Regions from separate parts of the Streptomyces sp. NPDC050619 genome, predicted to be linked through region 3. Evidence: riboswitches for the same ligand, from Rfam matches in the RefSeq annotation. Region 3 holds a riboswitch; each other region holds the start of a gene.

What was found. A riboswitch is a leader RNA that binds a small molecule or an ion and turns the genes downstream of it on or off. The one in region 3 is predicted to bind cyclic di-AMP.
Positions count from the first base shown of each region.
Region 1: linked by a shared signal. The riboswitch ahead of AB0I77_RS16215 (M23 family metallopeptidase) and the one ahead of AB0I77_RS28820 (NlpC/P60 family protein) in region 3 are both predicted to bind cyclic di-AMP.
Region 2: linked by a shared signal. The riboswitch ahead of AB0I77_RS29440 (M23 family metallopeptidase) and the one ahead of AB0I77_RS28820 (NlpC/P60 family protein) in region 3 are both predicted to bind cyclic di-AMP.
Region 4: linked by a shared signal. The riboswitch ahead of AB0I77_RS22735 (C40 family peptidase) and the one ahead of AB0I77_RS28820 (NlpC/P60 family protein) in region 3 are both predicted to bind cyclic di-AMP.

Region 1 covers NZ_JBFAIR010000008.1:223,806-225,997, forward strand. Annotated here, with positions in the region: gene AB0I77_RS16210 (pitrilysin family protein) at 1-964, shown strand, start outside; cyclic di-AMP (ydaO/yuaA leader) riboswitch at 1,168-1,335, shown strand; gene AB0I77_RS16215 (M23 family metallopeptidase) at 1,348-2,121, shown strand.
Region 2 covers NZ_JBFAIR010000020.1:22,647-24,838, forward strand. Annotated here, with positions in the region: gene AB0I77_RS29440 (M23 family metallopeptidase) at 1-747, opposite strand, end outside; cyclic di-AMP (ydaO/yuaA leader) riboswitch at 760-917, opposite strand; tRNA gene AB0I77_RS29445 (tRNA-Met) at 1,229-1,302, opposite strand; gene AB0I77_RS29450 (dihydrofolate reductase family protein) at 1,482-2,192, opposite strand, start outside.
Region 3 covers NZ_JBFAIR010000019.1:95,908-98,099, reverse strand. Annotated here, with positions in the region: gene pcrA (DNA helicase PcrA) at 1-886, opposite strand, end outside; cyclic di-AMP (ydaO/yuaA leader) riboswitch at 1,121-1,287, shown strand; gene AB0I77_RS28820 (NlpC/P60 family protein) at 1,296-2,192, shown strand, end outside.
Region 4 covers NZ_JBFAIR010000013.1:215,831-218,022, reverse strand. Annotated here, with positions in the region: partial or broken gene AB0I77_RS22745 (LysE family translocator) at 1-382, shown strand, start outside; gene AB0I77_RS22740 (DUF6328 family protein) at 318-881, opposite strand; gene AB0I77_RS22735 (C40 family peptidase) at 976-1,449, opposite strand; cyclic di-AMP (ydaO/yuaA leader) riboswitch at 1,453-1,664, opposite strand; gene AB0I77_RS22730 (hypothetical protein) at 2,005-2,192, opposite strand, start outside.

The DNA.
Region 1 (2,192 bases), on a different contig from region 3:
CCGGCTCGACGAGATCCCGCACGAGCTGGCCAACCCGTCCCGCCGCGCCGCCAAGGAGCTCTACAAGGAGCTGTTCCCGGCGACCTCGCGCATGTCGCGTCCGCGCCAGGGCACCGAGGAGACGGTCGCCGCCATCGACTCCGCGGCCGTACGCGGCTTCTACGAGAAGCACGTCCGTCCCGCCACCGGCACCGTCGTGGTGGTCGGCGACCTCACCGGGATCGACCTCGACGCGCTGCTCGGCGACACGCTCGGCGCCTGGACCGGCTCCGCGGCCGAGCCGCGTCCCATGGCACCGGTGACCGCCGACGACACCGGCCGGGTCGTCATCGTGGACCGTCCGGGGGCCGTCCAGACGCAGCTGCTGATCGGCCGTATCGGCGCCGACCGGCACGACCGCGTATGGCCCGCGCAGGTGCTCGGCACCTACTGCCTCGGCGGCACCCTCACCTCCCGCCTGGACATCGTCCTGCGGGAGGAGAAGGGCTACACCTACGGTGTGCGGGCGTTCGGGCAGGTGCTGCGCTCCGCGGCGCCTTCTCCCGGCGGGGCCAGCGGTGCCGCGATGCTCGCCATCAGCGGCTCCGTCGACACCCCGAACACCGGCCCCGCCCTCGAGGACCTGTGGACGGTGCTGCGCAAGCTCGCCGAGGAGGGGCTCACGGACGACGAGCGCGACGTGGCCGTGCAGAACCTCGTCGGCGTGGCCCCGCTCAAGTACGAGACCGCCGGGGCCGTCGCCGGCACGCTGGCCGACCAGGTCGAGCAGCAGCTGCCGGACGACTTCCAGGCGACGCTGTACCGGCAGCTCGCCGCGACCGGCACCGTCGAGGCCACCGCGGCGGTCGTGAGCGCCTTCCCGGTGGACCGTCTGGTGACGGTCCTCGTCGGTGACGCGGCCCAGATCAAGGAGCCCGTCGAGGCCCTCGGCATCGGCGAAGTCACCGTCGTTTCGGCCGAGTAGAGCCGAAGCACGACGCACGCGCGCGTAGGGGCCCTGGTGACAGAAGAGTCACCAGGGCTCCCCTATGTCCGAATTGAGGGAGAGGTTGCCTGTCTGCCCTGTGGCATGCGCTACAAAAGCCATGATCTGTTTGGGGATTGAAAGTCGGCCCGTTTAGCGTCATCCCGGCTGTCCGTCAGGCAGTGCGCCGCATCCGCGGCACCGGACAGTCATCGCCGAGTCCCCGTACGGCGCGAGCCAGGGGAGCCGGGGACCCACACATGAAGTCCCTGGGGTGAATCGGACGCCCGCGCGCACCGCGAGGGGGTCCGTAGGAGACCTTCCTGCTCCGAACCCGTCAGCTAACCCGGTAGGCGAGAGGGAAGGAAAGGAACAGCCACTCCATGGCGTTCAACTGCGCCACCGGGAAGCACCGTCGTCCCAGCCGGATGAAGCGCTCCACCGCCCGTGCGGCGGGCCTCGCGGCGCTCACCACCACCGGAGTCATCGGCACCCTGGCCGCCCCGGCGCTGGCCGCCGAACCCGCCGCCGAGCAGACCGGTCTCATCCCCGTCATCACCGTCGGCGACTCGGTCGCCGACGAGATCGGCGCCCAGGCCGAGGCCCAGAAGCAGGCCGCCGAGGAGGCCGAGGCGCAGCAGAAGGCCGAGGAGGCCGCACGCAAGAAGGCGGTCGCCGACGCCAAGAAGGCGCGCGAGGCCAAGGAGGCCAAGGAGCGCGCCGCCCGCGAGGCCGAGCGCGAGCGACTCAACGCCTTCGTCGCCCCGATCTCCGGCTCGTACATCTCGACCGGCTACAAGACCGGCGGCGCCGTCTGGTCCTCCGGCAGCCACACCGGCGTGGACTTCCACGCCTCGACCGGCACGTCCGTCCACGCGGTCGGTTCCGGCACCGTCGTCGAGGCCGGCTGGGCCGGCTCCTACGGCAACCAGATCGTGATCAAGATGAACGACGGCACGTACACCCAGTACGGCCACCTGTCGTCCATCGGCGTCTCGGTGGGCGAGCAGGTCACCCCTGGGGGGCAGATAGGCCTCTCCGGCGCCACCGGCAACGTCACCGGCGCGCATCTGCACTTCGAGGCCCGGACGACCGCGGAGTACGGCTCGGACATCGACCCCGTCGCCTACCTGCGCGCGCACGGCGTCAACGTCTGACGCTCCCAGCGCTTCGCTTCCCGAAGCCCCGGCTCCCGAGCCGGGGCTTTCGGCGTTTCAGACGCCCGTCT
Region 2 (2,192 bases), on a different contig from region 3:
CGTGCCCGTGGGCGCGGCGAAGTCGAGGCCGGTGTGGTAGCCGGACGACCAGAGGGAGCCGGCCTGGCCGAAGGTGCTGGTGATGGTGTACGAGGAGGTCGGCAGCGTGAACTGCTTGGCCAGCTCGGCGAGGCGCTCGGCCTCGGCCTTCCGCTCGGCCTCCTCCTCCGCCTTCTTCTTCGCGGCGGCGGCCTTGGCCTTGGCCTCCTGCTCCGCCTTGGCGGCCGCCGCGGCGGCCTCCTTCTCGGCGGCGGCCACGGCCTGGGCGGCGGCCTTGCTCTCGACCTGGTCCTGCTGCTGCTCGACCTGGGCCATGATCCGGGTCCGCAGCGCCTCACCGGCGTCCGAGGCACTCTGCGCGGTGTCGTCGGTGGAGGTCTCGGCGACGCTGCTGAGCGCGGTGGTGGTCTCGGCCTCGTCCGCGACGTCGTCCGAGAGGAGGGAGCCCACATTGGGCAGGTCGGGCAGGGAGATCGAGACCGGCGGAGTGCCGGTCTGCGCGCTGGCCATGCCGCCCGCGCCGACGGCGGCTATGACGCCGACGCCCAGGACGGTGGAGCTGCGGGCGATTCCGCCGCGCTGCTTGGCGACACGATGCCGGCCACGTACGGGGCGGAGGGAATCCTCGGTGGGGTTCCACTCCTCCCAGGGGCCCTCGTCGTTTTGGTAAGTGCCGTAGCCGAATGTCTCGGTGTCGCGCTGGCTGGGCACGAACGGGGCTTCTGGGGCAGGCCGGTTGGACGCCACGTGGGGCGTACTCCTTTCCTTCCTTCTCGCCTACCGGGTTAGCTGACGGGTTCGGAGCAGGAAGGTCTCCTACGCGCGTATACCAGCCGTGAGTTCACGGTGGCATCCGCGCGATTCACCCCAAGGTGGTGGTTCCCCGGTTCCCTTGCGGAATTCGGCGCGTGCGCACGGAGCCGCCTCTTGTGACGGCTGGGACGACCGCGCTGCGTTATCGAACGTTAATAGACCAGGGGGCTCGATTCCAAGCTGTTCCGCTTGATCATTAACGTTTTCCCGTGGGACTAACGGCCCATGACCGGCGAAAATCGGGCGAGTTGACCAAGGCTCAGGAAGCTCACAGGTATTGACGGTATGTCAGTTGTTATCGGAGCGGGACGACGCGTTCACGCGGGGTGACGGCGATCGAGCCCGCCCTGCCGGCCGTCGTACCGAAACGCACCGAGGGCCGGAACCCTTTCGGATTCCGGCCCTCGGCCTTCAGTAGCGGGGACAGGATTTGAACCTGCGACCTCTGGGTTATGAGCCCAGCGAGCTACCGAGCTGCTCCACCCCGCGTCGTTGTAAGACCAGCATACGCCATCTGCGGGGGCCGAAGTACACGGGTTTTCGTCCACTGCCCTTTACGGGGTGTTTTACGACGGCTTCCACCCCGTTTCGACGAAGAATTTCCAGCCCCGGCCGGGCTGAAGACACTCACCTGCCCCGGCGCCAAGAGGCGCTCGTGATCAATACAGCTAGCGCAACAGATGCCGATTCGGCACCTTCGCCAGCTCCTCGAACTCGGGCAGCAGAACCACCTCCGCCCCTGCCCCCACCAGCACCCCACTCCCATCGGCCCCCGCCACAAACGTCTCCGGCTCTCGCCAAGCAGTCACCACCCGCCGCACCCCCGCCTCCAGAATCAGCCGAGCACACGGCACCGGCCGGGACGCCCGCCGAGCGCACGGCTCCAGGCTGCTGTAGACCGTCGCGGACGCCAGCCGCACATCCCCCGGCCCGATCTTCGCCAGCGCCGCCTCCTCCGCGTGCACGACCGGATCGCCCTCCCGGGAGTACCCCCGCGCCAGCTCCGTCCCGTCGGCCGCCACCACCACCGCGCCCACGCTGAACGCCGTCTCCGAGGGCGGGCACAGGGCCGCCAGCTCGCAGGCGCGGGCCAGCCAGTGCCGGTCGGCGGCGGACGGGAGGCTGCCGGTGCCGGGTGCCGTCGGCTCGTACCGGATGAGGACCACGTCGCCGATGGGCCGCGTCTCCACGAGCCGGAGCCGTCCACGCTGATACACACCCGGCCCGAACAGCCGGGGCGCGTCCGGATCGCCGACGAACAGCGGGGCCAGCACCAGCTGGAGCTCGTCGGCGAGGCCCTGCCGGAGCAGCTGGGTGTGGATCTGCCCGCCGCCCTCGACCATCAGACGGCGGACCCCCCGGACGTCGTACAGATGCTC
Region 3 (2,192 bases):
GGGCGTACTGGGCGTGGTTGGTGTCCTGGTACTCGTCCACGAGGACGTGCCGGAAGCGGCGGCGGTAGTGCTCGGCGACGTCCGGGAACGCGCGCAGCAGGTTGACCGTCGTCATGATCAGGTCGTCGAAGTCGAGGGCGTTCGCCTCGCGCAGCCGCGACTGGTACATCGCGTAGGCCTGGGCGAGGGTCTTCTCGAAGCCGTCGGTGGCCTGGGCGGCGAAGTCCTCCTCGTCGATCAACTCGTTCTTCAGGTTCGAGATCTTGGCGCTGAAGGACTTCGGCGGGAAGCGCTTGGGGTCGAGCTCCAGGTCACGGCAGACCAGGGCCATGAGGCGCTTGCTGTCGGCGGCGTCGTAGATGGAGAAACTCGACGTGAAGCCGAGCTTCTTGCTCTCGCGCCGCAGGATGCGTACGCACGCGCTGTGGAAGGTCATCACCCACATCGCGTTGGCGCGCGGGCCGACGAGTTGCTCGACGCGCTCCTTCATCTCGCCCGCGGCCTTGTTGGTGAAGGTGATCGCGAGGATCTGGCCCGGGTGGACCTGCCGCTCGCCGAGCAGGTGGGCGATGCGGTGGGTCAGCACACGCGTCTTGCCGGAGCCGGCGCCGGCCACGATGAGCAGCGGGGTGCCGTGGTGCACGACGGCGGCACGCTGGTTGTCGTTCAGCCCCTCCAGGAGCGCGGCCGCGTCCACCGCCGGGCGCGGGGCGCCGTCGCGGTAGTAGGCGTCCCGGTCCGGGGGCACGTCGAACTTTCCGCCGAACAGATCGTCCGGAACGGACTCCGGTACGTGATCGTCGTCGGGCGGCGGCGGGGGCTCCTCCGCGTGCCCACGAGGGGCCTGGAGGTTCGCCAGGAAGCTGTCATCAAAGAGGCTGCTCATCGCTCTCCGAGTCTAGGGCGCCCCACTGACACCCCGCCGCCGCCCCGAGAACATCACCCGGCCTTCTCGCCCTCCGGAACCGTTCCGTCACGGTCCGCGATGGCCGGCGACGCCCTGAGTCAAGGTCACGAAAATGTATCGGGCATTTCACCCATCAACCTTCACAGGCACCACACGAGTTGGCTACGGTGCCGAGCAGGCCGCACGACCCCCTCCGGCGAACGTCGCCGGGCCGCGCGGCCTCCGCCGAGTCCGGTGCGCCGCCGCGCAGCCGGAGCCGGGGACCCACCGAACTTGGGGTGAATCGGCCGGCTCCCTTCCGGGAACGGCCGTAGGGCAACCCTTCCAGACCACCCGCCCGAACCCGACAGCTAACTCGGTAGGCGGAGCATGGAAGGAGTCGCCTCCCTTGGCGTCGCACCGCAAGTCGCGTCCTTCGGGCACGCGCGTAGCAGGCATACGGACCCCCGCCCTCGCCACGGCGGCCCTCACCTCCGTGGCCCTGCTGTCCCAGACGGCCAACGCCGCCCCCTCGGCCGACGACAAACCGAGCCTCGAGGAAGTCGAGAAGAAGGTCGACGACCTCTACCGCCAGGCCGAGTCGGCGACCGACAAGTACAACGCGGCCAAGGAGAAGTCCGCGAAACAGCGCAAGCGCGTCGACACCCTCCTCGACGACGTCGCCCAGCGCACGCAGAAACTCAACGAGGCGCGGGAGGAACTGGGCACCTTCGCCGCCGCCCAGTACCGGACCGGCGCCTCGGCCCCCGACACCGCGACCTTCCTGCTCGCGGACTCGCCGCAGGACTACTTCGACCAGAACCAGCTGATGGGCCGGCTGACCAGTCGCCAGAAAGGCGCGGTCGACGACTACGTCACCGAGCAGTCCGCGACGATGAAGAAGCGCCAGGAGGCCACGAAGAGCCTCGAGACGCTCACCGAGTCGCAGGGCGACCTGAAGACGGCCAAGGCGACCGTCCAGACCAAGCTCGCCGGCGCACGAGAACTCCTGTCGAAGCTGACCGCCGAGGAGAAGGCACGGCTCGCGGCGATCGAGAAGGAGAAGCAGCAGGAGGCGGCCCGCAAGGCCGCGGAGCTGGCACGGCAGCAGGCGGCGGAGCAGAAGGCCCGGGAAGAGGCCGCGGCCCAGCAGGAGCAGGAGAGCTCCTCCGGATCCACCACCGCCCCCAGCACCTCCGCACCTTCCGCGCCCTCCGCGCCCGACTCCTCGTACGCCACCAAGGCCGAGAAGGCGCTGGCCTTCGCCCGCGCCCAGATCGGCAAGCCGTACGTCTGGGGCGCCACG
Region 4 (2,192 bases), on a different contig from region 3:
ACGTGCTGTACCTGGGGGTGCGCACGCTGCGGGCACTGCGGTGGCCACGTTCGGAGTTGCCCGTCGGGGCGGTGTCCGCCGCCCGTCCGCTGCGCCAGGGCTTCGTCACCAACGCGCTCAACCCCAAGGCGCCCATCACCTTCCTCAGCCTGCTGCCGCAGTTCGTGCCGGCCGGCCCCCCGCGCTGCCGAGGACGCTGGTGCTCGCGCTGATCGTGGTCGTCCTCGCCCTGGTGTGGTTCCCGGCCGTGGCCCTGCTGGTCGACCGGCTCGGCCGGTGGCTGCGCGGGCCGCGTGCCTCCCGGGTGGTCGAGGGTGTCACCGGCGGCGCGCTGACAGTTCTCGGTGCGGTGCTCCTCCTCGAGCCGGTGTGGGCGGCCTGACCGTCCGGTGCTCCCCGGCCTGTCCGGCCCGCCGCACCAGCCGGGGGAGCAGCCCCCACAGGCCGAGGCACACGAGCAGGGTCGCCGCGGCGGCGGCCACCCCGCCGGCCCGGCCGGTCGTCACGTCCACCACGAGCAGCACCGAGCCGGTGAACGCCAGCACCAGGACCCCCATGCCGACGGCGGCGAGCCGTGAGGAGACCTGCACGATGCGGGGCTTGGCACCCCGCTGGAAGAGGGAGCGGTGCAGCGCGGCCGGCGCCGTGAAGAGTGCCGCCGCGAGGACCGCGAGCAGGAGCGTGACCACGTAGGTGGCGCGCTGGACCGTGTCGAGGGACGGGAAGCGCGGGGTGAAGGCCAGCGTCAGCAGGAAGGCGAACAGGATCTGCACCCCGGTCTGGGTGACGCGCAGTTCCTGGAGCAGCTCGCCGAAGTTGCGGTCGGCCCGCTCGAGCGGCGTCTCGTTGCGCGCGGTGCAGGGGCGGTGGTGGTCGGGCATACGGGAGCGAGTAACCACCTGGGCCCATGTCATGCTCCGGGGCCCCGCGGGGAGCGACGGCGTGTCAGGTCGCCGCCGCCCCGCGGGAGGTCGGTCAGCTGACCCGGCCGTACCAGACGCTCTTCGTCCAGATCTTCTGCAGCCTGACCACGTCCCCGGTCTTCGGGGCGTGCCAGATCTTTCCCTTCCCGGCGTAGATGCCGACGTGGTACACGGACGAGCCCGAGTGGAAGAACACCAGGTCTCCGGCCTTGCGGCTCTTGACGGAGATGTGGCGCGTCTTGTTGTACTGCTGGGCCGCGGTACGGGGCAGCTTCTTGCCCGCCTTCTTGAACGAGTACAGCGTGAGCCCCGAGCAGTCGAACCGGCGCGGTCCGGTGGCGCCGTACTTGTACGGCGAGCCCTTCTTCGAGGCCGCGACTTGAAGTGCCTTCGTCGCCGTCGTGGCGGCCGCGGCGTCCGATGCGACACCCGGGACCACGACGGAGCCGCCCACTGCGGCGATGGTGAGGGCCGAGGCGGTAGAGGCCCGGACCATGAGCGACGGGACACGATTGAGCGCGGTCATGCGCAACCCTTCGTCAGCCGCCTGTGAAGGATGACCTGTCGGATTCGGGCTGGCGAAGTTGCCCGGCCGCGGCTGCGGCTTCACCCCAAGGGATGCTCGGCCCGGTCATGGCGTGACCGTTCCGGCGACCCGTCGTGCCTGGGTCCTCCACTCCTGCCGATCCACTCCTGTCGACCGGGTATCCGGGCGGCGGCAGGACTCGGCGTCCGCCCGGACCGCCCCGCCGCTGCGGCGGGGGCTTGTCGTCAGACAGGGATCCTCACTCACGGATGTCCGAATATCCCAACGGAACCCGGGGTTTGTGTTGTTCCTCACCACTCACCCGTTCGGGTGGACACCCCCGTGTTCGAAGGGGTGTCGAGAGCCCCGAGGACGCCCGGACCAGCACCGGAGTACCTCATTGCGCCCTCGGGCCACGCGTGTTGTGCAACTTGGACGGGCCCGTGAAGAGAGCCACGTCTACGCCGAACAGGGGTACGCCGTTCGGTTCGTTTCAACTCCGGTCCGGACGCTCCGTCAGCAGGGCGATTCGTCCGGACCGGGTGGCGGGTCCCGTCAACTGTCGGAGAGCGGCGGCACCGTGACGCGAGCCGTGCGGCGCTCCCCGTCCAGCACACGCAGCGCGCGCGCCAGCGTGTCGGCGTGCAGCTCGGTCTCGCCCCGACGGTGCATCAGCGCCAGCGCTTCCCGCAGCTGCGTCGCCTTGGCGACCAGCGCCTGTGCGGCGCGCAGGCCGCCGTATG